3 regions of the Microbulbifer sp. SE14 genome follow, and region 1 is predicted to be linked to each of the others. Evidence: predicted binding sites of a transcription regulator. Region 1 holds the regulator's gene; each other region holds the start of a gene.

Region 1 (10,213 bases):
AGCTGCTGCGGGTTGTCGGCGGGGGTTGATAAATGACAAAACGGCATGGATTGCCGTTTTGCACAGCCGAAGGCTGCCCCGCAAGGATGAGGGCCAGGGATGGCCCGACAAATTTGTCATGAACGAATTTGCGCAGCCAGAAGCTGCCCACAGAGCGGGTGAGGCACAGGGATGTGCCGCAATGAAAAGGCGGGCCAATGGCCCGCCTTTCAGGAATCGCTGATTCGGATCCCGGCGCAGCTCGCCAGTTCGGACCCGATATACAGAAAAGTTATTTTCAACGAGTAATTCGGCGGGAATCACTCACAGGGAACAACATCTTCCGCCAGCAATCCTTTGTCACCCTGCTGCATTTCAAACTCTACCGCCTGACCTTCATTCAGGGTTTTGTAACCCTCGCCGCGAATACTGCGGTAGTGAACGAAAATGTCTTCAGTTCCTTCTCCACAGGTGATGAAGCCATAACCACGGGCGTTATTAAACCACTTCACGGTACCTGTAACGCGATCACTCATTGAGACAACCTCATTATTGTTATTGCGTTCACCTCTTTAACCTCTCCGGGCAAGAGGGACAAACGCCACCCCGACATCCGTAATCAGCTCACGTGGCGATTACAGTCCTGCACTGTCCACCAGGTCATTCCCGGTGCACGTCCCCTGATTCTTAGATAAAACGACGCCAGTGTCTAGGTCTCAATGTGAAATAAATACCAAGGTTTTTAACTGGTGCGCAATAAATCATCAAAAGTGGAAATCAAATCCCCCAATAACTGTCCAATTGTGCTTTTGTGTACTCCTATCCATCAACTGTCTAACGCGGCTTCTCGCGTTGTTAGCGAAGGAATTTCGGCGATATGCAGCGTGGAGGTCGGGAAAGCGCAGGAAGCACCGTGCCCTTCGATAATCTTCAATATCGTTAACAGAATATCCTGCTTTATTTCGTGATATCGCACCCAATCAATAGTTTTGGTAAAGGTATATATAAAGAAATCCAACGAAGACGGGGCAAAGCTGTTGAAGTTAACAATCAGGGTCTGATTGGAATCGATTTCAGGATGCTGCTGTAACATCGCCTTAACGTCGGCGACTATTGCCGGCAACAGGGGCGCGTCTTCATAGCGTATTCCAATAGTCTCGTATATACGCCGGTTTAACATACGCGACGGGTTCTCCACCGCTATCTGGGTAAAAATACCGTTGGGGATATACAGCGGCCGCTTATCGAAGGTGCGAATACGAGTCAGGCGCCAGCCGATATCCTCCACCGTGCCCTCTATCTCCTTGTCCGGCGAACGCACCCAGTCGCCCACCGCGAAGGGCCTGTCCAGGTAGATCATCAGGCCACCGAAGAAGTTGGCCAGCAGGTCCTTGGCCGCAAAGCCCACCGCCAGACCGCCGATGCCGCCAAATGCCAAAATGCCGCTGATGCTGTAGCCGAGGAACTGCATGATCACCATGGCCGCGGTGATCAGTATTGACGCCCGCACCAGCTTGCCCACCGCGCGCACCGTAGTCGCATCCATCGGCTTGCCCATATAGCGGGGGTCGCGCAGGTTGTGCTCCACATTGCGCGAGAAGCGCCAGGCGAACCAGGTAAGCACCAGGATCAGACCTATCTCCCGCGCCGGTTCGGCGAGGGAGAAGATCTCCGCCCCCGTCGCCACACCCGCTCGGCCGGCGGCCAGGCTCAGGCCCAGCAGCCAGATCAGTGCCGGCCCGGGCGGCATCAGCGCACCGACCAGGGCGTCGTCCCAGGGATTCACCGTTCTCTCGGCGCGCAGCGCCAGGCGCTGCACGAAGCGGCTGAAGAGCCAGGCGGCCAGGGCCGTTGCCAGGACGATCAGGAAGATGGCCACTATCCAGAAGCGGTTGTCGCCCAACCAGGACAACAACATTCCCTTTACGGATTCCACGAACTACTGCTCCTACTACACGCTGAATTATTTCTAAACCTTACAAAGCCTTGTAGGAGCGGCGGGGCGGACGGCCGCCCCGCCGCTCCTACAGTACTGAAGCCCAGACGGCTACATCCACGAAGCCAGCCAGTCGCGGGTTCTCCGCCAGCGCTCGCTGGATTCCAGTTCCACCCAGGATTTTATCGCGGGCCTGCCGCGCATGCGCTGCAGCCTGTCACTGGATTCGCGCCGGGGCGAGAAGTTCTCCAGCGCTTTGAGAGCCTCCAGCGCGCCGGCGCGATTGTTGCACACCACACCCATATCGCAACCGGCATCCATGGCCGCATGTATCCTGGCCCCGTAGCCCCCGGCGGCACCGGCCCCCTCCATGGACAGGTCATCGCTGAAGATGACACCGTCAAAGCCCAACTGGCCGCGCAGCACCTGCTGCAGCCAGTAGCGGGAGAAGCCCACCGGCTGGCTATCCACCTGCACGAAGCGGATATGGGCCGGCATGATCGCGTCCAACTCCCCCGCCCCAATGCACTCGATAAAGGGCAGCGCATCCGAGGCCATCACCTGCTCCAGGGTGCGCTCGTCCTCGGGCAGCTCCTCGTGGCTGTCCTCGAGCACGTGGCCGTGGCCGGGGAAATGCTTGCCGGTGGTGGCCATGCCGGCCTCGTGCATGCCGCGCATGAACGGTCGCACCCGCGCCGACAGTCGAGCCGGATCCGCGCAGAAACTGCGGTCACCGACGATGCGGCAGTGATGGTCGTCCGCGTCCAGTACCGGCGCGAAGCTGAAGTCCAGGCCCACTGCCAGCAGCTCCGCCGCCAGCAGCCAACCGACATCCTCCAGCTGCTCGCTGTTCGCCCGGGCGCAGAGTGCCTGCATGGACGGCAGGCGGGTAAACTCATCGCGAAAGCGCTGCACCCGGCCGCCCTCCTGGTCCACCGCCAGCAGAATGTCCGGGCGCACCTCGCGGATGGCCGCCACCAGCTCCTGCAGCTGGGTCCGGTCGCGGTAGTTGCGGGCGAAAAAGATGAGCCCACCCACCAGCGGATGCCGCAACAGTTCGCGATCCTCCGCGGTCAATTCCAGACCCTCGATATCGATCATTACCGGGCCGAGCATGGGGACTCCTTATTCCGCATTCACTTTAAGCATCGCCGCCGCCGCGGGCACCAGCCGCTCCAGGGTTTCCGGCAGGTTGCTCTGCGCGCCGAAATCCTCCCTCAGGATAGCCTCGATGGCGTCAAAGCTCGATAGGGTAAATATGGTGGCCCCCAGCATGAAGTAGAGGCGCCAGTAGAAGGTCACCGGATCCAGGCCCGGCAGGGCCTGGGCCAGCAGGCCGGCGAAGCGGCGATAGTTGTCGCCGTAACGGGATACGATAAATCGGCGCAGGTGGCCCTGGTACTGGGTGTAGGCCAGACCCAGCAGCCGCATGAAGCGCTGCGGGTCCCTGCCCTGCTCGGCGAGACTGCCCATTCCCACCCGGTAGAGGCTCTCCAGCAGGTCCTCCACGGTCAGCGTCCCACCGGCGGCGATACGCCGGTCCAGCTCACCGGCCAGGGCATCGGTAAAAGGCGTCAAAAACCGCTCGAAAACAGCCTGGATCAATTCTTTTTTCGAGCCGAAATGGTAATTTACAGCGGCTAGATTGACCCCGGCGGTACTGGTAATGGTGCGCAGCGAGGTCTCGGTAAACCCGCGCTCGGCGAACAGCACCTCCGCCGCATCCAGTATCCGACTGACAGTATCCGTCTGGCTCATAGCAATTCAAACCAACATTTAAAACAACTGTTTAGTACAGGCCAGATTAGCACATTCCGCGCCAACTGACGCTGTTACCGGGCGGGAGAGCCACACACTAGATTGAGGGAAAGCAATAGGGGCAGAGGGCCATGGCACATTTGCAACCGGATATCGGCAGCTGGTTTGAGAATATCGACAGTGGCGAGCTGTTCGAAGTGGTGGCCATCGACGAGCTGCACCAGACGGTCGAGGTGCAGTACCTGGATGGCACCCTGGACGAGTTTGAACTCGACCAGTGGCAGGGCCTCCCGGTCATCGACGCCGTACCACCCGAGGATGCCAATATCGCCTATGGCATGACCGTACAGGAGCAGGATCCGAATGCGATAGGCGGCGATGTGGCCGAGCGGGGCAATCCGTTGGATACCCTGGAGGGTGAGAGTTTTAGCGGAACCGACGAATCCTCCTTTTAGGCGCAGGTTGGGCTGAACGGAGCTAAGCCCAACCTACGGGTGATGGGGGAATTACTCCCGCTCTTTGATATATTCGATAATCAGTTCCGCCGCTTCATCCACGGTGTCCACGATCTTGAACAGGTCCAGGTCCGAGGAGTCGATACAGCTGCGCTCCAGAACCGCATCCACCAGCCAGCCGTGCAGTCCGGACCAGTAGCGCTCGCCCACGAGCACTATGGGAAAACGCCGCACCTTCTGCGTCTGCACCAGCGTCAGCACCTCGAACAATTCATCCAGGGTGCCGTATCCCCCTGGCAGGCCGACGAAGCCCACAGCGTGCTTCACGAACATAAACTTGCGCACAAAAAAGTAGCGGAAGTGCAGGCTGATATCCTGGTAGGGATTGGCCTTCTGCTCGAAAGGCAACTCGATATTGAGACCGATGGAGGTGCCCGGCTGCGGATAGGCGCCGCGATTGCAGGCCTCCATCACTCCCGGACCACCGCCGGTGATCACCGGGATGCCCTCGGCCGCCAGCAGTTCTCCCAGCCTGACGCCCTGCTTGTATTCCGGACTGTCTTCGGCAAAACGCGCACTGCCAAATACGGTGACTGCGCCGCTGAGCGCGATCAGCCGCTCTATTCCATCCACCAGCTCCGACTGAATGCGCAACACGCGCCAGGCTTCGGGCATTTTTGCGTCTAGCATTATTTTTTTCCCTCATTGTCGCGTCTTTCGACGACATACTTACTGCCTCATTCCTTCTCTCACAATGTAGCAGCTTTCCGTGACAGCAAGGCAAAGATTGCGCGACCTCCAAATCTGTATATAATCCCAGCAACTGTATAAAAATACAGAAACAGACCAGGTGATCTCATGACAAACCTCACTGCGCGCCAGGCCCAGGTACTCGAACTGATCAAGGTGTATCTGGATGAAACAGGCTATCCGCCCACCCGGGCGGAAATCGCCCAGGAGCTGGGCTTCCGCTCCCCCAACGCGGCGGAGGAACACCTGAAGGCACTGGCCCGCAAGGGCGCCATCGAGATGGTTGCGGGCGCCTCCCGGGGCATCCGCATACCGGACCACCAGACGGGTCTGCCCATCGTCGGCCGCGTGGCCGCGGGCAACCCGATACTGGCGGAGGAGAATATCGAGGATTACTGCGATCTGCCGGCAAACTTCTTCCACCCGCCGGCGGACTACCTGCTGCGGGTACACGGCATGAGTATGCGAGACGCTGGCATTCTCGACGGCGACCTGCTGGCGGTGCAGAAGACCGACCAGGTACGCAATGGCCAGATAGTCGTTGCGCGCATCGAGGACGAAGTGACCGTCAAACGCTTCCGCCGCAAGGGCAACCAGGCTACGGTGCAGCTACTGCCGGAAAACGAAGACTTCGAAGTGATTCAGGTGGATATGCGGGACAAGAGTTTCGCCATCGAGGGGCTGGCGGTGGGAGTGATTCGCCAGAGCCCCTAAAACGCGAAATTTGGCATTTACCTTGTAGGAGCGGCGGGGCGGCCATCCGCCTATGGCCGCGATCAGTTTCTCAGGTTATCCGGGAAGTCTGATCGCGGTCATGGGCCGCTCCTACATTATTGAGAAATCTGATCGCGTACTGAGCCGTCAGTGCACCGTGTGGTTGATCGGCGCCAGTTCGTCTTCCTCATCGAAGTAACCCGGCTCCAGGTCATCGAGATTCTGGACCGCCTCGATCCCCGCCTCCAGCATCGCGCGGGCGATGGCTATCTTGTGTTCGCGCAGGAACTGCAGGCTCTCGTCTGAGAAGTGGATGCGCACCAGCGGGTCCTCCTTGTGGCCGGCGCGGCGCAGTGCCACATCGCCATTGGCCAGTTCGATAATTTCAAAGGTTTCGGAGGACATGCACTTCTCCCTATACATCAGCTTTTGCGCAGTGTACCACAGGCGCAGCGGGAGTTTCATTGCGGGCCGGCCAGGAAAAGTGGCGAGGGAGAAGCTGCGCTACCACTCCTCCGCCTGGGCGCGCTGGCGCCGCACCAGTTCACTCAACGCAGAGTGCCATTCCCGCAACAATTCGTCGCTGAGCACCACGGGGCCGGTCGCGGACAAATTCTGCAGAGGAATCAGGTTGGCGGACTGCGGCCTGGTGCCGTTTTCCTCTGCGGAAAAGCTCCACAACTGCACCCAGGCGGCCTGCAACCGCGCCAGCCAGCTGTCCGGATCGACATCCAACTCGCTCAGTTCCACCGCCGCACCACAGGTCTTGCCGAAGGCGCGAGCGCGCTCGGCCAGCGCCTGGGCGGATTCCGGTTCGCTGTCCAGATGCAGCTGGAAGGCCAGCTCGGCGAGAAAGGCCCGGTAGGCCCGCCACAGCTGCAGCACCACCGCCTCCTGTACCGCCGCGCGCGCCAGCGGCGCCACACTCTCGGTTTCCAGCAGCAGCTGGCCCTTGCGCAGGGCCGAGGCCACGGAACCGGTGTAGGGGTTGCTCATTTGCTTTTCACCGCCTTCTTGCCCGCCTTCTTGCCCGCCGGCTTGCGCTTGGCGCTGCTGGCCTTGCTGCCGGCCTCGATCTGCCACTTGCCGTCGCGATAAAAAGCGCGCCAGCCAGTAGCCTTGCCCTCTTCTTCCGACTGCACATACTGCTCCTGGGTCTTGCGACTGAAGCGCACCACCGTGTCGCGGCCCTGATCGTCTTCCGTGGGCGCGGAGAAGAGGAAGCTGTATTTGGGATCTATCTCACTCTTGTGCGGCAGCAGCTCCTTGACCAGGGGCGCGCGGGTCTCGCGATTCTTCGGGAACTGGCTCGCGGCCAGGAACAGGCCCGAGGCGCCGTCGCGCAGGATGTAGTGGTCGTCCACCTTCTCGCAGGGCAGCTCCGGCATGGGCACCGGGTCCATTTTCGGCGGTGCCGGCTGGCCGTTCTTGAGCAGTTTGCGGGTGTTCTTGCACTCATCATTGGTGCAGCCGAAATACTTGCCGAAGCGGCCGGACTTCAACTGCATGTCGCTGCCGCACTTGTCGCACTCGATCACGGGGCCGTCGTAGCCCTTGATCTTGAAGGTGCCCTTCTCCACCTCGTAGCCGGGGCAGTCGGGGTTGTTGCCGCAGATATGCAGCTTGCGCTGTTCGTCCAGCAGGTAGCTGTCCATGGCGGTGCCGCACTTGGGGCAGCGGCGCTTTTCGCGCAGCTGGCGGGATTCCGCCTCTTCGTCCTGGTCTGCGTCCACCGCCTCGTCGCCGGACACCAGGTTCATGGTGTTGGTGCAGCGCTCCTTGGGCGGCAGCGCGTAGCCGGAACAGCCGAGGAAGACGCCGGTGGAACCGGTGCGGATCTGCATATGGCGGCCGCACGCACTGCACTCGATGTCGGTATCGGTGGGCGTATTGCGGCGCATGCCGCCCTCGGCGGACTGGGCCTTTTCCAGGCGGCCGGAGAAGTCCTCGTAGAATTCGTCGAGCAGGTCCTTCCAGCCCTTGTCGCCCTCGGCCACCGCGTCCAGGGATTCCTCCAGGTTGGCGGTGAAGCCGTAGTCCATCAGGTTCTTGAAGCTCTCACTCAGGCGGTCGGTGACTATGTCCCCCATCTTCTCGGCGTAGAAGCGCCGGTTTTCCAGCCGCACATAGCCGCGGTCCTGGATGGTGGAAATAATCGAGGCGTAGGTGGACGGGCGGCCGATGCCGCGCTTCTCCAGCTCCTTGACCAGCGCCGCCTCACTGTAGCGCGCCGGCGGCTTGGTGAAGTGCTGTTTCGGGTCCAGTTTTTTCAATGCCAGCTTCTCGCCGACCTTCACGTCCGGCAGTACCAGGTCCTCGTCCTTCTTGCTGACCTGGGGCGCCACCTTCAGGAAGCCGTCGAAGCGGATCACGCGGCCGCGGGCGCGCAACTCGAAGTCGCCGGCGCTGACCACGACGGAGGTGGAGGTGAACTGGGCCGGGGTCATCTGGCAGGCCACGAACTGCTGCCAGATCAGGTTGTAGAGCCGCTCCGCATCCCTCTCGACACCGGAGAGCATATTCGGTTGAACGCGTACGTCCGACGGGCGTATCGCCTCGTGGGCCTCCTGGGCGCCCTCTTTGCTGGTGTAGCTGTTGGGGGTTTCCGGCAGGTACTTGTCACCGTACTGCTCGCCGATGAATTCCCGCGCCGATTCTACCGCCTCTTTGCTCAGGTTGGTGGAGTCGGTACGCATATAGGTGATATGCCCCGCTTCGTACAGCCGCTGCGCCAGCATCATGGTTTTCTTGACGCTGAAACCGAGGCGGTTGCTGGCCGCCTGCTGCAGGGTGGAAGTGATAAACGGCGCCGAGGGCTTGGAACTGGTGGGCTTGTCGTCCCGGGCGCTGACGACAAAGTCGCTCCCGGCCAGGGCCTTGACCGCGGCGCTGGCCTGCTCCTCGTTGACCGGGCGGAAAGTCTCGCCGGCCTGCTTCTTGACTTCCAGGCGCAGGGGGTCGGCCTTGGCGGTCGCGGTATCCGCGAACAGGGTCCAGTACTCTTCCGGGATAAAGGCGCGGATCTCGCGCTCGCGTTCAACCACCAAACGCACCGCCACCGACTGCACCCGCCCGGCGGAGAGGCCGCGGGCCACCTTTTCCCACAATAGCGGCGAGACCATGTAGCCGACGATGCGGTCCAGGAAGCGCCGCGCCTGCTGGGCGTTGACGCGGTTGATGTTCAGCGGACCCGGATCCTTGAAGGCCTCCTGGATCGCGGATTTGGTGATTTCGTTGAAGACCACTCGGCGATAGCGCTCGTTGTCGCCGCCAATCGCCTCACGCAGGTGCCAGGCGATCGCCTCTCCCTCGCGGTCCAGGTCCGTCGCCAGGTAGATCTGATCGGCGTCGGCGGCAAGCTTGCGCAGCTCGCTGACCACTTTTTCCTTGCCGGGCAGTATCTCGTAGTGGGCGGCCCAGTTGTGGTCCGGGTCTATGCCCATGCGCTTGATCAGCTGCTCGCGGTTCTTCTTGCGCTTGTAGGCCTCCTTGGCCTCCGGAGACAGCTTTCGCGTCTCCGCGGCCCGGCGCGCACGCTCCTTGGGGTCGACCGACTGCTTGCCGCCGCCGGTGGGCAAATCGCGAATATGGCCGACACTGGACTTAACCACGAAGTCCTTGCCGAGGTATTTATTGATGGTTTTCGCTTTGGCCGGTGATTCGACGATGACCAGTGATTTACCCATAAGCCCTTGATATCAAATAGAAAATTTACTGCTTTCGCACTTCCTGCAGCCCACTGGCTGCGAATTGCGCTGCGCGAATATATAAGCTCCGCCCCGGGTGGGGTCAAGCGAGTGAAACAAATTCTTCAAACGATGACCGGGTTTTGTGCGGCCGGCCACACCGGGAAAATAGACTCAGGATCGGCTCCGATTGCCGCCAGTTGCGGCTTTTTCGCAGGGGTAAAGCACCTCACCCCCCCCGCTTCTCTGCCGGCTTCGGCTGCCTTATTGCTTCTTCTATAGTGGGGCGGAACTCCGCCAGAGCCGTTTCCAGGGCGCGGTAGGCGGCGTCGCCACCGGACTCCCCCCACTGGATGCCGAGGCCACCCTCGGATGCGATCACCGCAGAGGCATCCTCCGGCAACTGATCCAGCATTTTCCTCAGCGGTTCCCACGCGGGCCTGGGTGCTGGGCGGCCGTTGCGCCAGTCCCAACGGCCGGCGAAGTGCATCTCGTGCTCGACGCGCTGCAGTTCCAGTCTCCAGCCGGCCTGCAGGCGGCGCGCGTCCTGCCAGCGGCTGGAGTAGACCGCGGCCGTACCCTGCCCCAGCGCCGCGGGCAGCGCCTGCATCTGCACCGTGATGCCGGCCCTTGCCGCGCGGCCGCGCAGGTCGGCCAGGCGCCGGTCGCGCGCGCTGGGCTTCAGCCACATCACCGGCCCCACCACCAGGGCCAGGGCGAACAGAATGATGATCAGGGGAAGCCAGCCGGACATAACCGCTCCTTCGGTATCAGTGGATTGGGGCGCCTATTGTGCGGCGCCCCGCGCCATTTATGTCAACCAGTTTTTTTTACAGTAGACTTCTGGGAGCTGAGCGGTACCAAGAAAACGCCCGCGAAAAGGAAAAGGAGCGGAGAGACCTATGGCCAGTTACAAACGCATTCTCGTCGGTTTG
Region 2 (10,213 bases), on a different contig from region 1:
AAACTCATGGGGTCAGTGTTTCCTTACTACCGTGTGCGCGCTCGCAGTACCAATTCGCGCAAGCCGCGCACTAAATCACCAAACTTCGGTGAAATCAACTTGGAAGATATGCCAAATAGTCAAATTGGCCGAAATTAACTAGTTGAGCTGGTCCTCGACCCACTCCGGCACCTCTTTCAACATGGCCGGCAGCGCCGCCACATCGGTGCCGCCACCCTGGGCCATGTCCGGGCGGCCGCCGCCCTTGCCGCCCAATTTGCCGGCGGCAAAGCGCATCAGATCGCCGGCGGACACGCGATCGGTCAGGTCCTTGGTCACCGCCGCCACCAGGGCCACCTTGCCCTCTGCGGGCGCAGCCAGCAGCACGACACCGCTGCCCAGCTTGTTCTTCATCTGGTCGGCCAGGTCGCGCAGGGACTTGGGATCGGCACCGTCGATGGAGGCCGCCAGCAACTTCAGGCCGGCCACTTCCACCGCCTGGCTGGAGAGATCGCCGCCGGCACCACTGGCCAGCCTGGTCTTCAACTGGGCGATTTCCTTTTCCAGCCTGCGGTTGTTGGCCAGCAACTGCTCGACCTTGTCCGCCAATGTGTCCGGGCGCGCCTTCAGCAGTGTGGCGACATGCTCCAGGTGCTGCTGGGCCTGGTCGAACAGCGCCAGCGCGTGGGCGCCGGTCACCGCCTCGATGCGGCGCTGGCCAGAGGCGATGCCGCTCTCGCCGACGATGCGCAGCAGGCCGATATCGCCGGTGCGCTGCACGTGGGTGCCACCGCAGAGTTCCACGGAGAAGGCGCTGCCATCGTCGATTTCGCCCATGGACAGCACGCGCACGGTATCGCCGTACTTCTCACCGAACAGCGCCATGGCGCCCTTCTGCCTGGCGCTCTCGATATCGGTTTCTTCGGTGTGCACCGGCGTGTTGGCGCGAATCTGCGCATTCACCAGGGACTCGATCGCGTGCAGCTGCTTGGCAGTGACTGCCTCCGGGTGGGAGAAGTCGAAGCGCAGCCGCTCGGAGTCCACCAGGGAGCCCCTCTGGGTCACATGCTCCCCCAGCACCTTGCGCAGCGCGGCGTGCAGCAGGTGGGTGGCGGAGTGGTTCAGTGCCGTGGCCCGGCGCACATCGGCTGACACAGCCGCATCGACCTTGTCGCCCACGGCGATGGCGCCCTGCAAGACTTTGCCCTCGTGCAGGTGGTGCGCGCCCTGCTTGGTGCAGTCGCGCACCTCGAAGCGGTTGCCGTCAACGGCCAAAGCGCCCGCGGCTGGAGCGCCGGCGACTACTAAATAGCCGCTGTCGCCCACCTGCCCTCCGGACTCTGCGTAGAAGGGGGTGCGGTCCAGCACTATCGCGCCCTCTTCGCCCTCTTCCAGGCGCTGCACCTGTTCGCCGTCTTTGACGATGGCCACCACAGTGCCCTCGGCTTCGGTGGTCTCGTAGCCGACAAATTCGGTGGCGCCTGAAAGGTCCAGGGCGCCGGTGTAGTCCTGCTTGAACTTGCCCGCGGCGCGCGCCCTCTGGCGCTGGGCTTCCATCTCCCGCTCGTAACCGGCCATATCCAGGGTCAGGCCGCGCTCGCGGGCGATATCCTGGGTCAGGTCGGTGGGGAAGCCATAGGTGTCGTGCAGGGTAAATACCAGCTCACCGGGAATCTCGCTGCCCTCGAGGGATTGCAGCGCGTCCTCGAGCAGTGCCAGGCCCTTGTCCAGGGTCTTGGCGAACTGTTCCTCCTCCTTGCGCAGGGCGTTTTCGATCACCTGCTGCTTCTCGCGCAGCTCCGGGTAGGCGTCGCCCATCTGCTCCGCCAGCGCCTGCACCAGTTTGTAGAAGAAGATCTCCTGGTGGCCCAGCTTGTGGCCGTGGCGTACGGCGCGGCGGATGATGCGGCGCAGCACGAAACCGCGGCCCTCGTTGGAGGGCATGACGCCGTCGGCGATCAGGAAGGAACAGGAGCGGATATGGTCGGCGATCACCCGCAGGGACTTCTCCTCGAGGTCCTTGCAACCGACGATTTCACCGGCCGCCTTCAGCAGCGCCTGGAACAGGTCTATCTCGTAGTTGGAGTGCACGCCCTGCATCACAGCGGCGATGCGCTCCAGGCCCATGCCGGTATCTACCGAGGGCTTGGGCAGCGGGTGCAGTTCGCCGTCGGCGGTGCGCTCGTACTGCATGAACACCAGGTTCCAGATCTCGATATAGCGATCCAGGTCGTCGTTGTCGGATCCGGGCGGGCCGCCGGGCACGTCTTCGCCGTGGTCGTAGAAGATCTCGGAGCTGGGACCGCAGGGGCCGGTATCGCCCATCTGCCAGAAGTTGTCCTCGTCCAGGCGCGAGAAGCGCTCGGCGCTGACGCCCACTTCCTTCAGCCAGATATCCGCCGCCTCGTCGTCGCTGATATGCACGGTCACCCAGAGGCGCTCCTCCGGCAGCTCCAGCACCTTGGTCAGGAATTCCCAGGCGAAGCGGATGGCCTCGCGCTTGAAGTAGTCGCCGAAGCTGAAGTTGCCCAGCATCTCGAAGAAGGTGTGGTGGCGCGCGGTGTAGCCGACATTCTCCAGGTCGTTGTGCTTGCCGCCGGCGCGCACGCAGCGCTGGGAGCTGACCGCACGGTTGTAGGCGCGCTGCTCCTGGCCGAGGAAGGTGTCCTTGAACTGCACCATGCCGGCGTTGGTGAACAGCAGGGTCGGGTCGTTGCCCGGCACCAGGGAGCTGGAGGGCACTATGGTGTGGCCCTGCTCGGCAAAGTAATTCAGAAAGGCGTCGCGAATCTGTGCGCTTTTCATCCGGCGTAATTCCACTTCGTTGATTGAGATCTATCAGTCGGCGCCGCCGTATGCGGCACCTCGGCATTCAGTGCATTTCGACTATTCGGCCAGGCCCTGCTCCGGCATCTTCTTCTGCGCCAGCAGGTGGATGTGCAGGTGGAAGACGGTCTGTCCCGCGGCCTGCCCGTTGTTGACCACCAGGCGGAAGCCCTCGAGTCCCAATTTGCGCCCCAGTTCCGCCGCCACCCACATCAGGTGGCCGAGCAGCAGCTTGTCCCCGACTTCCGCATCGGACAGGTTGACCAGGGGCTTGCGCGGGATGATCAGCAGGTGGGTCGGTGCCTGCGGGGAGCGGTCCGGGATAACGATACACTGCTCGTCCTCGTAGACGCGCTCGACGGGAATTTCTCCCGAGACGATCTTGCTGAAGACGCTGGGCTCGGCCATAGGGCTACTTTTCCAGCTTTTCTTCGGCGGTCAGCTGGCGCGCTTCGGACTCCAGCATCACCGGGATGCCGTCGCGCACCGGGTAGGCCAGGCCGCTGGCCTTGCACACCAGCTCCTGGGTGTCCTCCCGGTACTCGAGCGGCGCCTTGCTCACCGGGCACACCAACAGGCTCAGCAACTTCTTGTCCATGTTCCACCCCACGAAAACCCCACGGCCCTGTGCCGGGGGTCAAAAATGACCGCGTATAGTACAACGGTTGATGGGGTTTTTCATCGTGCCTGCCGCAGGATCTGTGGGGAGTGGGGAGTGGGGAGTGGGGAGTGTAGGGTGGATAAGCGCTAAGCGCATCCACCACGGGGATCCGCCCCCCTCCCTGAGGGAGAGGGGAGCTGTTCTTTCAGGCTCCGCAGGGGGCTCAGCCGAACGCCGAGGCCTCCGGCATCGGCAGCAGGGCCTTCAGGTGCTGCAGCAGCAGCTCCCGCGCGCGCGGGCCCTCTTCGGCCTCGTTGAATACCTCGTGGTAGGCGTCGGGGAAGACATACAGTTCCTTGGCCTCGCTGCCCAGGCGCTCGAACCAGTCGCGGCAGGTGGTGCTGTCGACGATCCGGTCGCCGTCGGGGAGCAGTATCAGGCAGGGTTCGGTGATCTGCTCCAGGCGCGGATAGAGGTAGTCGCGCTCGCACAGGAAGGAGTCGAACCACTGCAGGGACACCCGCCCGTGCACCAGGTCGTCGGCCTTGTAGGCCTCGACGACGGATTCGTCGCGGCTCAGCCAGCGCGGATCCACCCGGTTGGGCAGAGTCAGGCTCGGGAAGAGTCTCACCAGCCGCTGCAGCAGCCACAGCTCCAGGCCACCGGGTTCATTGAGGCCGCGGAATCCGGGCGCCGACAGTATCAGGCTGTCGATGCCGCCGTAGCGGATGGCGCAGCCACAGGCGACGACGCCGCCCATGCTGTGGCCAAGCAGGTGCAGGCCGCGGCCGGCGTTGTCCCTTTTCACCAGGCGGATGAAGTGATGCAGGTCCTCGCTGTAGAGGGCGAAGTCGTCGATATGGCCGCGCACGCCGTCGGACAGGCCGTGGCCGTAGTGGTCCAGGGCGTAGACGCTGAAGCCGGAGCGGTTCAGGTACTGCGCCAGCTGCCGGTAGCGGCCGCTGTGCTCGCCGAGGCCGTGGGATATGACCAGAACGCCTAGCGCCCCCTCGACCCACCAGCGCCGGTAGTGGATTCGGTTTCCGCGGGTGACAAAGTCCATAGCTCTCTCCTCGCTCATCTCATTATTGTTATTTTTGCCCGCCAGAGATTACATCATTCCCGCTCCAGGCTCTCGCTATATTCCCCCAGCATCGCCAGGTGATTGAGCCGCGCCCGCTTCAGCAGCGCCTTCTGCGCCGCCGGGCCATTCTCGGCCCTGCCCTCCCAGGCCTTCAGCGCCGGCTCCTGCAATGCGCGCCCGTAGGAGAAGCTGAGCTGCCAGGGGGCCTGCCACAGCTGGTTGAGTGCGTTCAGGTTGGCGGTGGCCTCCTCGGGCCCCTGGCCGCCGGAGAGGAAATTGATACTGGGTACGGCGGCGGGCACAGCGCGGCGCAGACTGCGCATGGTGTACTCGGCCACCTGCTCCGGCGGCGCCTTCGCACACTCCTTCCCGGGCGTCACCATGCTCGGTTTCAGGATCATCAGCTCCAGTACCACACCGTGCCGGTACAGGGCGTGGAAGACCTCATGCCACACCTGCTCGTTCACCTCGGCGTCGCGCTCAATGCTGTGGTCGCCGTCCATCAGTACCTCCGGCTCCACTATCGGCACCACACCGACGGACTGGCACACCGCCGCGTAGCGGGCGAGCATTTCCGCATTGGCGGTCAATCCCAACCGGGTCGGGTTGTTGGGGCTGACCGGGTAGACCTCCCGCCACTTGGCGAATCGCGCGCCCTGTTCCTTATAGCCAGCCAGCCGCTCGGCGAGGCCGTCGAGGCCGTAGGTGATCATGTCCCCCGCAGCGCCGGGCAGCGGGCCCTTGCCCTTGTCCACCTTGATGCCGGGCACTATCTTCTGCGCCGCCGCCACCTGCGGTAGCGGGGTGCTCCTGTCGTCCACCTGGCCTAGGGTCTCCTCGAACAGGATCACCCCGCTGACAAACTCACCCAGCCCCTCCACCGACAGCAGCGTGGAGCGGTAGAAACGGCGGTTTTCTTCCGTCGATTCCACGCCAATCGAATCGAAACGCTTGGCGATGGTGCCGTTGCTCTCGTCGGCGGCCAGAATGCCGCGTCGACCGTCCACCATATCGTCGATGGTGCTCTGCAGCTCTTCGTTCACGGACATGGTTTTCACCTCCTTTCCCTGAGAATAGGCTGAACTGGTTGGCACTGTCGGCTATCACATTGCGAAGCCTCCCGGTTCAGAAGGCGCGGCAGGCGGCGACGGCCCTGCGCCAGCCGCTGAGCAGCCGCTCACGCTCTTCATCCGCCATCTTTGGCAAAAAGTCTCTCTCTATATCCAACAGGCTCTCCGGCAGCTCGCCGGCGCGCCAGATGCCGGCGCCGATCCCCGCCAGCAGCGCCGCGCCCACTGCAGTGGACTCTATCTGCTTCGGTCTCTCCACCCGCAGCGCGGAGATATCCGCCTGGAACTGCATCAGGAAATTGTTGGCGCTGGCGCCGCCGTCCACGCGCATATGGCGGATCGGCAGGCCCAGGGCCTCACCCATCAGCTGCGCCAGTTCGTCGCTCTGGTAGGCGATGGATTCCAGGGTGGCGCGCACCAGTTCGGCGCGGCCGGTGCCGCGGCTGAGGCCACAGATGGTGCCGCGCGCGGAGGAATCCCAGTGGGGCGCGCCCAGGCCGCTGAAGGCCGGCACCAGGTAGACGCCGCGGGTATCGGGCACGCCCTGGGCGATCATTTCGGTCTCCGCCGCCTGCTGGATCAGGCCCATCTCGTCCCGCAGCCACTGCACCGCCGAACCGGCGGTAAACACCGCCCCCTCCACCGCGTAGGCGGGCCGGCCCGCGGTGTCGCAGGCGATGGTCGCCAGCAGGCCCTCGGGCAGCTGCGGTCGCTCGGCGCCGGCATAGGCCAGCATGAAGCAGCCGGTGCCATAGGTGTTCTTGATATCCCCAGGTTTTGTGCAGCCCTGGCCGAACAGCGACGCCTGCTGGTCGCCGGCCACGCCGCAGATGGGTACTGTCGCACCGAGGAAGGATTCAGGATCCGTATCGGCGAAGTGGCCGGCGGACGGCTGTATTTCCGGCAGCAGGGATTCCGGACAGTCGAACAAGTCCAGCAACTCGGTATCCCAGCGTTTCTCGTCCAGGTTGTACAACAGGGTACGGCTGGCATTGGTGTGGTCGGTCAGGTGGGTGCGGCCACCGCTCATCTTCCAGATCAGCCAGCTGTCCACTGTGCCAAAGCAGAGTTCGCCGGCCCTGGCACGCCGCAGCAGTTCCGGCTGGTCGTGGAACAGCCACAGCAGCTTGCTGGCGGAGAAGTAGGCATCCAGCACCAGGCCGGTCTTCTCGCGCAGCCAGTCGGCCTTGCCGGCATCGGCCAGCTCCTTACAGATCTCCGCCGAGCGGCGGCACTGCCAGACGATCGCCGGACACACCGGTTCGCCTGTCTGCCTGTCCCACAGGATGGTGGTTTCCCGCTGGTTGGTGATGCCGATGGCCGTCAGGCCGGAAGCATTGATACCTGCGCGCTCCAGCGCGGCGGTGCAGACGCGCTGGGTGACCCGCCAGATTTCCTCGGCTTTCTGTTCCACCCAGCCGGGCTGGGGATAGTAGTTGGGAAGTTCGGAGTAGCTGCGGCCGATCAGGGCGCCGCTGTCGTCGAATATGAAGGCGGTGGTGCCGGTGGTGCCCTGGTCGATGGACAGGATCATAGGGACTTCTCGCGCTTATTATTCTCAACCTCATCATTACTGTAGGAGCGGCGGGGCGGATGGCCGCCCCGCCGCTCCTACAGACCCGGGTCAGAGTATAAGTCGGAATCTCCTGCGTCCAGGGCCCAGTTGATGGCATCGGCGGGAAAACCGCGGTAGGCGAGATAGCGCTGGCGCCGCGCGCGCTCTTTCATCTGCTGCTCGCGCGGCAGCGCGGCGCTGACGGGGGTGCGGAATTTGCGCTGCAGCTGCTCGGCAGCCAGCGCAAACCAGTCCGCCTCCAATTGCTCCAGCGCGCCGGCAATCAGCTCGTTGCCGATACCGCGCTGCTGCAGCTCGCGGCGAATCCGCAGCGGACCCTGGCCGCGCTGCACACGCGAACGGGCGAAGACTTCGGCGAAACGCCGGTCGGACTGGTAATTGAGTTCCTGTAATCGCTCAAACAGAGCATCGAAGTCGGCGCCGGGGAACTTGTCCGCGAGTTTCTGCCTCAGTTCGAGGCGGGAGTGCTCGCGGCGGGAGAGCAGCTCAAGCGCCGCGCCAAAGAGCGCCTGAGCCTCGTCGGTATTGGAAAAATCGACGGAGGAAGACACTTACTCTTCCGGCGCTTCAGCAACCGCTTCCGGCTTGGCCGGCACCAGGTCGCCCAGCAGCTGCGCGCGCAGCTGGCCCTCGATCTCGTCGCGGACCTCCCGATTTTCCGTCAGGAACTTCACCGCATTGGCCTTGCCCTGGCCTATCTTGTCGCCCTTGTAGCTGTACCAGGCGCCGGCCTTGTCGATCAGGCCCAGCTTGACGCCGTAGTCGATGATCTCGCCCAGCAGGTTGATGCCCTGACCGTACATGATCTGGAACTCAGTCTGTTTGAACGGCGGTGCCACCTTGTTCTTGACCACCTTCACGCGGGTCTCGTTGCCCACCACCTCGTCGCCCTCTTTGACGGAGCCGATGCGGCGGATATCCAGGCGCACGGAGGAGTAGAATTTGAGGGCGTTACCGCCGGTGGTGGTCTCCGGGGAGCCGAACATCACACCGATCTTCATGCGGATCTGGTTGATGAAGATACACAGGGTGTTGGTGTTCTTGATATTGCCGGTCAGCTTGCGCAGGGCCTGGGACATCAGGCGCGCCTGCAGGCCCACGTGGGAATCGCCCATCTCGCCCTCGATCTCCGCTCGCGGGGTCAGGGCCGCCACCGAGTCGACCACCAGCACGTCCACGGCACCGGAGCGCACCAGCATATCGGCCACTTCCAGCGCCTGCTCGCCGGTGTCCGGCTGGGACACGATCAGCTCGTCCACGTTGACACCCAGCTTCTCCGCGTAGATGGGGTCCAGCGCGTGCTCGGCGTCGACGAAGGCACAGGTGCCACCCTTGCGTTGGGCCTCGGCGATGACCTGCAGGGTCAGGGTGGTCTTACCGGAGGATTCCGGACCGTAGATCTCGACGATACGGCCGCGGGGCAGACCGCCGATCCCCAGGGCCACGTCCAGGCCCAGGGAGCCGGTGGAGATCGCGGGAATGCGCTCGCGCTCCTTGTCCCCCATACGCATAACCGTACCCTTGCCGAACTGGCGCTCGATCTGAGACAGCGCCGCCTGCAGTGCCTTGTCTTTGTTGGAATCCATGACCCTTCCCGTGTGTTTGAGCGTTGTTAGTTGGGGGCAAGCTTATCGAAGGATTACTGTATAAGCAACCAGTGATGTGGGGACTGGGGGATTGTGCAGGTTGGGGTGGGTTCCGCGACAAATTTGCCGTGTAGTGGCATAGTGAATTTGAACGCCGTAGGCGCCCGAAGAGCGAGCGCCAGGGACGGCGCAAGTCAGCCCCAACATTGCGGCGCCCCTGTGTTGGGCTGGGCTTCGCTGCACTCAGCCCAACCTACATTCGATGCGTAGATCCTGCTCTTATTGCGGATGCGCCCGTACCAGCTCCAACATTCCCTTCAGCGCCTCGACCACCGTCTGCCGTTGAATCTCCGCGCGGTCGCCGTCGAAGTGAAAGCATTTGGCATCGATATCCACCGGCTCCTGCCCCTCGGCGTTGGCCCAGGCGATCCACACTGTACCCACCGGCTTCTCCTCGGTGCCGCCGTCCGGGCCGGCGACACCGCTGACCGCCACCGCCACATTGGCATCCATCATCGCCAGTGCGCCGCTGGCCATCTGCCGCGCCACCTCCTCGCTGACCGCACCGAGAGCCTCCAGATCCTCCTCCGACACCGCCAGCATGTCGCGCTTGATGCGGTTGGCATAGCTGACCAGCGAGCCCTCGAACCAGTTGGAGGCACCGGGCACCGCGGTGATGGCTGCGGCTATGCCGCCGCCGGTGCAGGACTCCGCCGCAGTGGCGTGCCAGCCGCGCTTTTCCAGCTCGCCACCCAGAGACCGTGCCAGCTCGAAGATATCCAGGTCCCGATTCATCCACTTACTCCACGATTCCAGACAGGCAAGAATAGCCCCAATACGCACAGGCAGGAACGCCCCACCAAAAAACTATAAAACAACAATAACTGATAATAATTTTTTATGACGCCTATCACACCCTTCTCACGTCTTTGGTTTAAAAACGGGCTCCGGGAGTTGTTCGGCAGGGAAGCAGGCACCTCGAGATGACAAGCGGATTACTGCGCATAGAAGTTGGACCGAAATGGACAAGCTGAAAGCAGCCAACGAAGACGTGTTCCTGGGACTCTCAGCGGAAAAGCCGAAGCTTCTGAATTTTATTCGCAAGCGCGTGCGCAATGCACAGGAGACAGAGGACATTTACCAGGAAGCCGTTGCGCGATTCACCAGGCAGCTTCGGGCGGGCGGGCAACCCGACAACCCCGTCGGCTACCTGTACCGCATCGTCATCAACATCATCAACGACGACCTGCGCCACAGGCAGTATACCGACAGTACAGAGCCGCTGCACGAGGACATCAGCTGCCAGGGCCCACAACCGGAGCAACAGGTGAATGACCAGCAACGCCTGGCCCTGTTCGTCAAACAACTGAATGCCCTGCCGGCCACAACCAGAAATATTATCGTGATGAGAAAACTACACGGAAAAACCAATGTAGAGATAGCCAGGTTATTGGGCATCTCAGTCAAGGCGGTGGAAAAACAGCTCAATCG
Region 3 (10,213 bases), on a different contig from region 1:
TCGCCAGCACCGCGATGGGGTCCGTCGGCGAGATAAGCGCGCCGAACAGAAGGCAGTAGACGAAGGCCACCGGCATACCCACCTGCTGCAGGAACCAATAGAGCAGCGCGCCGACTGCAAAGGTGGAGATCAATGTGCCGACCACCGCCAGCAGGCCTATCTCCAGGCGCTGGTTGCGCAGTGCCAGCAGGTCGATATGCAGGCTGCCGGCGAACAGCAGGAAGCCGAGCATACCCTTCAGCAGCAGGTCCTCCAGGTTCAGCAGCGGCAGCAGCTGGTCGGCCCAGGTGCGCAGCTCGACGATGCCCAGCTTGCCCAGGCCGATGACCAGCAGCGACAGCGCCAGGGAACCGGCGGTAATCGCGATGGTGGCCTGGGCGCGCAGCACATACTGGTTCAGGAAGCCGAGAAACACCGACACCGCGGCCAGGAAACAAAAGGTGTAATAGACTTCCATGCCGCTGGCGGGCTCCGTTACTGGGGATTGCTGGGAATATCGGACAACCTTGTGTAGGAGCGGCGGACGGCCGCCCCGCCGCTCCTACAGGGGGCTTAAAGCTATCTGTCAGTCGGTAAGCGTGCCGTTATTGTAGTCGCGCAGCGCCTGCTCGATTTCCTCGCGGCTGTTCATCACGAAGGGGCCGTAGTGGAAGACGGGTTCGCGCAGGGGCAGGCCGTGCAGGCACAGCAGGCCGGCTCCCTCTTTGTCCTGGGCGCGCAATTGTAGCGACTCGCCGGCGCCGTACAACAGCATATTGCCCCGCCCGATGGTGCCGCGCTCGGTCACCAGGGCCCCGCTGTAGACGAACACCAGCACACTGTGGTCCTGCGGCAACGGCAACTGCACTTCCGCGCCGGCAGCCAGGCGAATATCCGCCACCGCTGCCTCGGCGGCCGCGTCGGTCAGCGGCGCCCTCCTCTCCTCGCCACCGACTGTCCACAGGCCCGCGATCAGGCGGACCAGTGAGCCCTGACTGTCCAGGGCCAGTTCCGGAATCTCCGCCGACTGGATATCGCGCCAAATGGGTTTGCCCATCTTGTCGGCGGCGGCCATATTGATCCACAGCTGGAAGCCGTGCATACCTCCCTCGCCCTGCGTCGGCATCTCCGAGTGAATGATGCCACGCCCGGCGCGCATCCACTGGGCACCGCCGGTGGAAACGGCGCCGCGGTTGCCCAGGTGATCCCGGTGCTCGAACTCGCCGCTCAGCATATAGGTCAGCGTCTCTATGCCGCGGTGGGGGTGCGGCGGAAAGCCGGCGATATAGTCGTCGGCACTCTCGGAGCGGATCTCGTCCAGCATCAGGAAGGGGCTGAAATCCGGGCTGTCGAAACCGGCCACCCGCTGTATTTTGACGCCGGCGCCGTCGGCGGAAGCTGTGCTTCCGACGCCTCGCACCAGGGGGCGGGCGCCGGGCAGTCGTTCATAAGCTTGCATAAACACCTCCATTCGTGCGTTTGTCCGCAGTATAGGCCGATGATTTCGATTAAAAATGGTAAAAAATAGCTGCTTTAATTCGAATCCTTAGTTAGGTTGCACTATATAAGATCCCGCAACCACGAAAATTCACAAAGAATGCAAGGGGAGTGCAAATGGCCAAGGTAACCCTGGAACAGTGGCGCATGTTTCAGTCGGTGGTGGAGTACGGCGGCTTCTCCCAGGCGGCGGAGGCGGTGCACAAGAGCCAGTCATCCATCAACCACGCGGTGCACAAGCTGCAGGAGAGCCTCGGCGTCCCGCTGCTGGAGGTGCGCGGGCGCAAGGCGGAGCTGACCGACGCCGGGCGCATACTGCTGGCCCGCGCCGGTGGCCTGCTGAACGAGGCCGAGGCACTGGAGTCGGTAGCGGCCAGCCTCGCCAGCGGCGAGGAGGCGACGCTGACCCTGGCTGTGGATGTGATCTTCGATTACGAGTGCCTGTTCAATGCCATAGAGCGCTTCGCCGAAGAGTTTCCCCACACCCGCCTGGAGGTGCGCGAGACGGTGCTGTCCGGCGCCGAGGAGTTGCTGTTGCAGCAGCAGGCGGACTTCATCCTCAGCGCGCGGGTGCCCCAGGGTTTCGTCGGCGAGCCGGTGGCCAGGGTGCGCTTCGTACCGGTGGCCCACCCCCGCCACCCATTGCACCAGCTGGGGCGGCCGGTGGCGCGCAAGGACCTGAAGGCCTGCCGGCAGATAGTGCTGCGGGACTCGGCGATCAGGAACCGCCAGGACTCCGGCTGGCTGGGTTCCGACCAGCGCATCACCGTCACCAATATGCAGACGTCGGTGGAGCTTATCGAGCGCGGCCTGGGCTTCGCCTGGCTGCCGGAGACACGCATCCGCGAATCCCTGTCCGCCGACCGGCTGCTGCCGCTGCCCACCGAAGAGCCCTGGGAGCGGGATGTCACCGTCTATCTCGTCTACGCCGACATCGACCGCTCCGGCCCCGCGGCCGCCTACCTGATCGATGTGCTGCGCAGCGGGCTGGGCCCACTGGAATAAGTTTCCAAAAAACCGGAGATTTTTCGCGAATTTTTGCGGTTTTTTCGCCAATTATTGAGACTAAACTGATCGCAGTTTCACTATCGTTTACGGACTGATCCAAAGCGAGGGTTCAGCGATGACCAATGGTATCTACTGCGATCTCACCAAACTGCTCGGCCGGGCCTTGATGTCGCTGATGTTTATCAGCGCCGGCTGGAACAAGATCGGTGGCTACGCCGACACCCAGGCCTACATGGAGTCCGCCGGCGTGCCCGGCATACTGCTGCCACTGGTTATCCTGGTGGAGCTGGGCGGCGGTCTGGCGGTACTGCTCGGCTTCTTCACCCGCTGGGCCGCACTGGCGCTGGCCCTCTTCAGCCTCGCCAGCGCTGTCCTCTTCCACTACGTGCCGGACGACCAGATGCAGATGATCAACTTTATGAAGAACATCACCATCGCCGGTGGCTTCCTGATACTGGCCTGCGCCGGGGCCGGCAGGGCGAGCCTGGATCACCGGTTGCGCGGCAAGTAGCGCCCCTTGTTGGCGCGGGCCCGGCCCGCGCCTCTTCGATGACTTCACGCATGTCAGGAGATCGCCATGGGCCTACTGGTCAATGGCCAGTGGCAGGACCGCTGGTACGACACCGAAAAGAGTGACGGCGAGTTCGTGCGCGAGGCGGCCAAGCTGCGCAACTGGATTACCGCCGACGGCAGCCCTGGTCCCAGCGGCGAGGGCGGCTTCGAGGCGGCCAGGGGCCGCTACCACCTGTATGTGTCCCTGGCCTGCCCCTGGGCTCACCGCACCCTGATCTTCCGCAAGCTGAAGGGGCTGGAGGACACCATCGGTGTGTCGGTAGTAAGTCCTTACATGCTGGAACACGGCTGGACTTTTGACACCGGCGAGGGTTCGAGCGGCGACGCCCTCTACGATTCCGATTATCTCTACCAGCTGTATCTCAGGAACAAGGCCGACTACAGCGGCCGCGTCACAGTGCCACTGCTGTGGGACAGGGAGCGGGAGCGCGTGGTCAGCAACGAGTCGTCGGAGATCATCCGCATGTTCAACAGCGCCTTCGACGGCCTGACCGGCAACGGCGACGACTACTACCCCGAGGCGCTGCGCGGCGATATCGATGCAACCAACGATATCGTCTACGAAAATATCAACAACGGCGTCTATCGTGCCGGCTTCGCGACCTCCCAGGAGGCCTACGAACATGCCTACGAGCGGCTCTTCGGCACCCTGGAACAGCTGGAACGGCGCCTCGGCAACAACCGCTACCTGTGCGGCGACCGCATCACCGAGGCGGACTGGCGACTGTTCACGACCCTAATCCGCTTCGATGCCGTCTACCACGGCCACTTCAAGTGCAACAGGCAGCGGCTGGCGGACTACCCGAACCTGTGGGGCTATCTGCGTGAACTCTACCAGTGGCCCGGCGTCGCCGATACGGTGGATTTCCACCATATCAAGACCCACTACTACGCCAGCCACGCCAATATCAATCCTACCGGCATAGTGCCGAAGGGACCGGAACTGGACTACTCTGCGCCCCATCATCGCGGCTAGTCTGTTTGTGGCCCCGTTTTTGGATGGAGGCTTCCTATACTTCAGGTCACCTGTCAGCGTCATTTCGGAGAAACCCTGTGAAACTCTTCTATGCCCCTGGTGCCTGTTCCCTGTCCCCCCATATCGTCGCCCTGGAGGCGGGGCTGGATATCGAGCTCTGCAAGGTGGACTTGAAGAGCCACAAAACCGAGAGCGGCGCCGACTTCTACGATTTCAATCCCAAGGGCTATGTGCCGACGCTGCAACTGGAGGGCGGCGAGCTGCTCACCGAGGGGCCGGCCATAGTGCTGTTCATGGCCGAACAGAAGCCCGACGCCGGCCTGGCGCCGGAGATCGGCAGCCTGGACCGCTACCGCACCTACGAGTGGCTGAACTTTATTTCCACCGAGCTGCACAAGGCCTTCGCCCCGCTGTTCGGTGATATCAGTGAAGAGGAAAAGGAGGCGACCAAGAAGCGCATCCGCAAACGCTTCGATTATGTGGAGAGCAGCCTCGACAGCGACTACCTGCTCGGCGACGACTTCAGTGTCGCCGATGCCTATCTGTTCACCATCGCCAGCTGGCTGAAAAACTTCGACATAGACACGTCCAAGTGGCCGAAACTGCAGGCCTTCCAAAAGCGGATGGCAGAGCGCCCGGCGGTGCAACAGGCGCTGCGCGAGGAGGGACTGCAGGAAACCTAGCGGCAGTCAGCGCGGTATAAAGCGCCTGGCCACCGGCACCGCCACCTGGATCGGCTCCCGCGCGCGGGCGATAAACACCGCCGCCAGCAGCGCCGCCACCGCACAGCCGAGCATGGCCGCGGCGATGGGAATCAGCGTGCCCGTGTGCAGGCTGTTGACGATACCGCCCAGTATTCCGCCGGTAATAAAGATGGTGGCGCCGTAGAGGGCGTTGGCGCTGCCGCTGATCCTGGGGAAGAACTCCAGGAAACAGGCCGCGGCGTTGGGCCCGGTGATGCCGATGCAGGCCATCACCAGCACCAGCGGCACCATCCACAGGGCTATCTCCTTCACCCCGGTCAATGTGCCCAGCAGCAGCAGGCCGCAGCCCAGCAGCTGCAGGGTGATCCCCGCCAGCAGGATATTGCGCGGCTCGAACAGGTTCAGCAGGCGGATATTCACCTGCACCATGCAGATCAGCCCCAGCACGCAGGTGCCGAAGAACAGCGGGAACTGGCTCGCCGGCACCTCGAAATAGCGCATGAAGACGAAGGGCGCGGTGGTGATGTAGATGAACATGGAGCCGCTGACGCAGGCCTGGGCGGCGAGAAAGCCCAGCGCGCGGCGGTTGCCCACCACTTGGCCGTAGCTGTTGATCAGCGATTTCATCGGCTTGCGCTGGCGCCGCGCGCGCGAGAAGCGCGACACCGTCTCCGGGAGCAGGAAGCGCACCAGCACCAGCATGGCCGCCGCGTACATCGTCAGGAAGATAAAGATGCTCTGCCAACCGCCCGCCGCCAGCAGCACCGATCCGATCACCGGCGCTATCAGCGGCGCCACCAGCATCATGGTGCTGATCATCGAAATGATCTTGGCCGCCTCGCGCCCGCTGTGCAGGTCGCGCACTATGGCCGCGCAGATCACGGTGGCGAAACCGCCGCCGATGGCCTGCAGGAAGCGCAGGATGATCAGGTGGTCCACATGGGTGGCGAAGAGCACCAGCAGCGAGGTGACGATATAGATACCGAGGCCTATGGTGCCCACCAGCCGCCGCCCCCAGCGGTCGGAAAGGGGGCCGCCGCACAGCTGGCCTATCGCGAAGCCGAGCAGGAAGCTGGATACCGAGTGCTGCACCCGCGCCACCGCCGTGTCCAGCGCCTCGGCCATGGCCGGGATCGCCGGCAGGTAGCTGTCGATCGAAAAGGGCGTCAGCGCCACCAGCGCCGCCAGCCATACCGCCAGCCAGCGCGGCGGTGTCTTGTCGGCGGGTGTCGCAGTGGGACTCATAAATTGGCTCTGGTATGGCTTGGAGGCGTGCCGGCTGGTGAGGTGGCCGGGCGATCGAACACTAAGATTAGCCGCCGCGGGCGCGCCATGGTAGCGGCGGGAGGCCGTCCCTGCCAGGGCCCCAGGGGAAAAGTACGGCGCGATCAGTGCTTGTCTTCGCGCAGCGTATATAGCCCCTGCTTGAGCTTCAGCAGATGCTCCTGCAGCTGCGGCCCCTTGCGCTGGGCCACGCCTATGGCGAGGGTGTCGATCACCACCAGGTGGGCGATGCGCGACGACAGCGGCGTGTAGATCTCTATGTCCTCTTCCACGTCCACTTCCAGCGGGATGCTGGCCTGGCGGGCCACTGGTGAGCCGCTGGGTGCCAGGCCGATGACGGTGGCGCCCTGCTCTTTGGCCATACCCATGGATCGGAGCAGCGCCTTGGTGCGGCCACTCTGGGAGATGGCCACCACCACGTCGCCGGGCTCCATGGACATGGCGGACATGTTCTGGATGTGGTGGTCGGAGTGGGCGGCGGCGGCCAGCTGCAGGCGGAAGAACTTGTGTTTGGCGTCTGCGGCCACGGCGCCGGAGGCGCCGAAGCCGAAGAACTCGACCCGTTTGGAATTGGCGATGGCGGTGACCGCCGCCTCCAGGGCGCGGTCGTCTATCTTGTCGCGCACGTTGAGCAGGGTGTCGACCGTGGAGTCAAACACCTTGCGCTTGTACTCGGCGATGGTGTCTGTCTCGGTGACCGCAATCTGGCCGAAGCTGGGGCTGGAGGCCAGCTGCTGGGCCAGGTTCAGCTTGAATTCCTGGAAGCCGGAGCAGCCCACCGCGCGGCAGAAGCGCACCACCGTCGGTTCGCTGACCTGGGCCTCAGTGGCCAGGTCGACGATGCGCATATGGATGATCTCGTCGGGGTGGGCGAGGATATACTCCGCCACCTTGCGCTCCGATTTGCGCATCGATGACAGCTGTTCGCTGATTTTCTGCGTGACTTCCGCCGGTTTCACGGGACTTCCTTCTACAAGCCGGATTGCGCAGTTTAGCCTCAAGCTCGGTTGCTTGCGAGCAACCTCTGTTTCTGTGGCTCCGTAGCCGATTTAGTGGCGGCCCTGCTGCCGGGGGCCATCCGCTCAACAGCCTCATCGGCAAACGTTTCGCGGATGCCCCCCGGCATCAGAGCCTTTGCGTCGAACGGCTTTGATTCCGTTCCAGCGCGTAGGTTGGGCTGAGCTCCCCGAAGCCCAACAGGGGCATGGCACCGAAGTGTTGGGCTTCGCAGAGCTCAGCCCAACCTACACCTCGCCAGCATCAAAGCTGTTTATTTAGCCAGTTATCCCCGCGAGCTCTGTTACAATCCCCGCCCATGGACGTATCCCAGATTCTAGACCCCCTTAACGACGCCCAGCGCGAGGCCGTGGCCGCGCCCGCGGGCAATCAGCTGGTGCTGGCCGGCGCCGGCTCCGGCAAGACCCGCGTGCTGGTGCACCGCATCGCCTGGCTGATGCAGGTGGAGGGTGCATCCCCCTACTCCATCCTCGCGGTGACCTTCACCAACAAGGCCGCCCGCGAAATGCGCGCGCGCATCGAGGAGCTTTTGGGGGTGAACACCTTCGGCATGTGGGTGGGTACCTTCCACGGCCTGGCCCACCGGCTGCTGAAGGCCCACTGGCAGGAGGCCAGGCTGCCGCAGAATTTCCAGATCCTGGACAGCGACGACCAGCTGCGCCTGATCAAGCGGGTGCAGAATGACCTGCAGCTGGACGAGAAGAAGTGGCCGCCGCGGGAGACCCAGTGGTGGATAGGCGCACAGAAGGACGAGGGCCTGAGGCCCCAGTACATCAACGTTGGCGCCGATCCCTGGCTGCAGACGATGGTGCGCATCTACTTCGCCTACGAGGAGGCCTGCCAGCGCGGCGGCCTGGTAGATTTCGGCGAACTGTTGCTGCGCGCCCACGAGCTGTTGCGGGACAACGATGCGGTGCTGGCCCACTACCGCCGCCGCTTCCCGTTTATCCTGGTGGACGAGTTCCAGGATACCAACACGATTCAGTACGCCTGGCTGCGCCTGCTGGCCGGCGACCAGTGCCATATCACCGCGGTGGGCGACGACGACCAGTCCATCTACGGCTGGCGCGGCGCCAAGATCGAGAATATCCAGCACTTCGAGAGCGACAGGCGCGATGTGCAGACGGTGCGCCTGGAGCAGAACTACCGCTCCACCGCCACCATCCTCGATGCCGCCAACGCGGTGATCGCCAACAACGCCGGCCGCCTGGGCAAGGAGCTGTGGACCAAAGGCGAGGAAGGTGAGCCGATTTCCCTCTACGCCGCCTACAACGAGCAGGACGAGGCGCGCTTTATCGTCGAGCGTATCAAGGACTGGGTGCGCGACGGCAACCGCCGCGACAGCATCGCCATCCTGTACCGCTCCAACGCCCAGTCGCGGGTACTGGAAGAGGGGTTGCTGCGTGAACAGGTGCCCTACCGCATCTACGGCGGCCAGCGTTTCTACGAGCGCATGGAGATCAAGAACGCGCTGTCCTATATGCGCCTGATCGCCAACCGCGACGACGACACCGCCTTCGAGCGGGTGGTGAATACCCCCACGCGGGGCATCGGCGCGCGCACCGTGGAGATGGTGCGCGCCTATGCCCGCGAACAGGGCTGCTCCCTGTGGCAGGCGTCCAGGCTGATGCTGCAGCAGCGGGTGCTGGCCGCCCGCGCCGGCAATGCGCTGCAGTCCTTCCTCGACCTGGTCAACCAGCTCGCCGCCAACGCCGAGGACAGGCTGCTCGACGCCATCGCCGAGGACGTGATAGAGACCAGTGGCCTGCTGGAATTCCACGGCAGGGAAAAGGGCGAGAAGGGCCAGACCCGGGTGGAGAACCTGCAGGAACTGGTCAGCGCCTGCCGCGCCTTCGATGGCGTCGATGCGCCGGACGGAGAAGACGAGGAAGAGCGGCCGCTGCTGGACCAGTTCCTCGACAGCGCCGCCCTGGACGCCGGCGAGGGACAGGCGGACGAGTTCGAGGACGCGGTGCAGCTGATGACCCTGCACTCGGCCAAGGGCCTGGAATTCCCGCTGGTGTTTATGGCCGGTGTGGAGGAAAACCTCTTCCCGCACAAGATGTCGGCCCAGGAGCCGGGGCGCATGGAGGAGGAGCGCCGCCTCTGCTACGTGGGCATCACCCGTGCAATGCAGAAACTCTACATCACCTACGCGGAAAACCGCCGCCTGTTCGGCTCCGAGACCTACAACAGCCCGTCGCGCTTTATCGGCGAGATACCGCCCAATTTGGTCCACGAAGTGCGCCTGAAGACCGAGATATCGCGGCCGCTGTTCCAGCCGGATTACGGAAAGCTGGGTGCGTTATCAGATCCGGCGCCGGACTTCGACGACCTGCCGCCGCTGGCCCTCGGCGGCCGCGTCGATCACCCCAAGTTCGGCGAGGGCACGGTGGTGCAGTTCGAGGGTAATGGACCGCGCGCTCGGGTACAGGTCAACTTCGACGACGCCGGCAGCAAATGGCTGGTGGTGGCCATGGCCAAGCTGCAGCCGCTGTAGAATTCGGGAATTACTGTAGGAGCGGCCCATGGCCGCGATCAGTATTTCTATCTGAGTCTGATCGCGGCCATGGGCCGCTCCTACAGAACAAGAACACGGAAAAACTGGCAGTAAAAAATAAAAACCGATGAAAAAAATAAACTGGTATCCGCCGATCATCCTCGGCCTCCTCGCCCTGCTGGTGATCACCTTCGGCGCCCTGGTCGCCTCCCGCGCAACCCAGGGGCCCACCCGGCACTTTGCCGAAGATGGCGGGCAGGAAACCTTCCAGTGGAAACTCGTCACCACCTGGCCGAAAAATTTCCCCGGCCTCGGCAGTGCGCCGGAGCGCTTTGCGAAAAAAGTCGAACGCATGTCCGGCGGGCGCCTGAAGATCAAGGTCTACGGCGCCGGTGAACTGGTGCCGGCGCTGGGCGTCTTCGGTGCGGTTTCCGAGGGCGCCGCGCAGATGGGACACGGCGCCGCCTATTACTGGAAGGGCAAGCTGCCGGCCGCGCAGTTCTTTACCGCGGTGCCCTTCGGATTAAATGCCCAGGAGATGAATGGCTGGCTGCACCACGGCGGCGGCCTGGAGCTGTGGGAGGAACTCTACGCGCCCTTCGACCTGATACCCATGGCCGGCGGCTCCACCGGCGTGCAGATGGCGGGCTGGTTCAACAAGCAGATCAATTCCGT

The links. The regulator LexA, encoded in region 1, represses DNA repair genes until DNA is damaged. The targets are predictions, from matches to a motif close to ACTGTNTNTANANACAGT.
Region 2: a site for LexA is predicted at 8,778-8,795, ahead of recA (recombinase RecA). Genes of this name have one in related genera too.
Region 3: a site for LexA is predicted at 7,287-7,304, ahead of uvrD (DNA helicase II). Genes of this name have one in related genera too.

What each region holds. Positions count from the first base shown of each region.
Region 1 is NZ_JCBAJA010000018.1:2,299-12,511, forward strand. Features, by position in the region: gene AC6R19_RS13470 (DUF819 family protein) at 1-29, shown strand, start outside; gene AC6R19_RS13475 (cold-shock protein) at 300-515, opposite strand; gene AC6R19_RS13480 (mechanosensitive ion channel family protein) at 806-1,915, opposite strand; gene nagZ (beta-N-acetylhexosaminidase) at 2,027-3,031, opposite strand; gene AC6R19_RS13490 (TetR/AcrR family transcriptional regulator) at 3,041-3,673, opposite strand; gene AC6R19_RS13495 (DUF6763 family protein) at 3,805-4,128, shown strand; gene AC6R19_RS13500 (LOG family protein) at 4,180-4,818, opposite strand; gene lexA (transcriptional repressor LexA) at 4,987-5,592, shown strand; gene AC6R19_RS13510 (hypothetical protein) at 5,740-5,997, opposite strand; gene AC6R19_RS13515 (DUF6586 family protein) at 6,097-6,588, opposite strand; gene topA (type I DNA topoisomerase) at 6,585-9,278, opposite strand; gene AC6R19_RS13525 (hypothetical protein) at 9,508-10,032, opposite strand; gene AC6R19_RS13530 (universal stress protein) at 10,181-10,213, shown strand, end outside.
Region 2 is NZ_JCBAJA010000051.1:5,960-16,172, reverse strand. Features, by position in the region: gene AC6R19_RS22185 (aspartate kinase) at 1-8, opposite strand, end outside; gene alaS (alanine--tRNA ligase) at 139-2,784, opposite strand; gene AC6R19_RS22175 (histidine triad nucleotide-binding protein) at 2,866-3,213, opposite strand; gene AC6R19_RS22170 (Trm112 family protein) at 3,218-3,403, opposite strand; gene AC6R19_RS22165 (alpha/beta hydrolase) at 3,630-4,469, opposite strand; gene AC6R19_RS22160 (class I fructose-bisphosphate aldolase) at 4,523-5,539, opposite strand; gene glpK (glycerol kinase GlpK) at 5,616-7,094, opposite strand; gene AC6R19_RS22150 (regulatory protein RecX) at 7,172-7,687, opposite strand; gene recA (recombinase RecA) at 7,688-8,722, opposite strand; gene AC6R19_RS22140 (CinA family protein) at 9,002-9,517, opposite strand; gene AC6R19_RS22135 (RNA polymerase sigma factor) at 9,744-10,213, shown strand, end outside.
Region 3 is NZ_JCBAJA010000044.1:17,896-28,108, forward strand. Features, by position in the region: gene AC6R19_RS21445 (cation:proton antiporter) at 1-457, opposite strand, end outside; gene AC6R19_RS21450 (pirin family protein) at 566-1,438, opposite strand; gene AC6R19_RS21455 (LysR family transcriptional regulator) at 1,594-2,481, shown strand; gene AC6R19_RS21460 (DoxX family protein) at 2,600-2,995, shown strand; gene AC6R19_RS21465 (glutathione S-transferase family protein) at 3,062-4,033, shown strand; gene gstA (glutathione transferase GstA) at 4,111-4,716, shown strand; gene AC6R19_RS21475 (multidrug effflux MFS transporter) at 4,723-5,982, opposite strand; gene hexR (transcriptional regulator HexR) at 6,126-6,980, opposite strand; gene uvrD (DNA helicase II) at 7,337-9,538, shown strand; gene AC6R19_RS21490 (TRAP transporter substrate-binding protein) at 9,666-10,213, shown strand, end outside.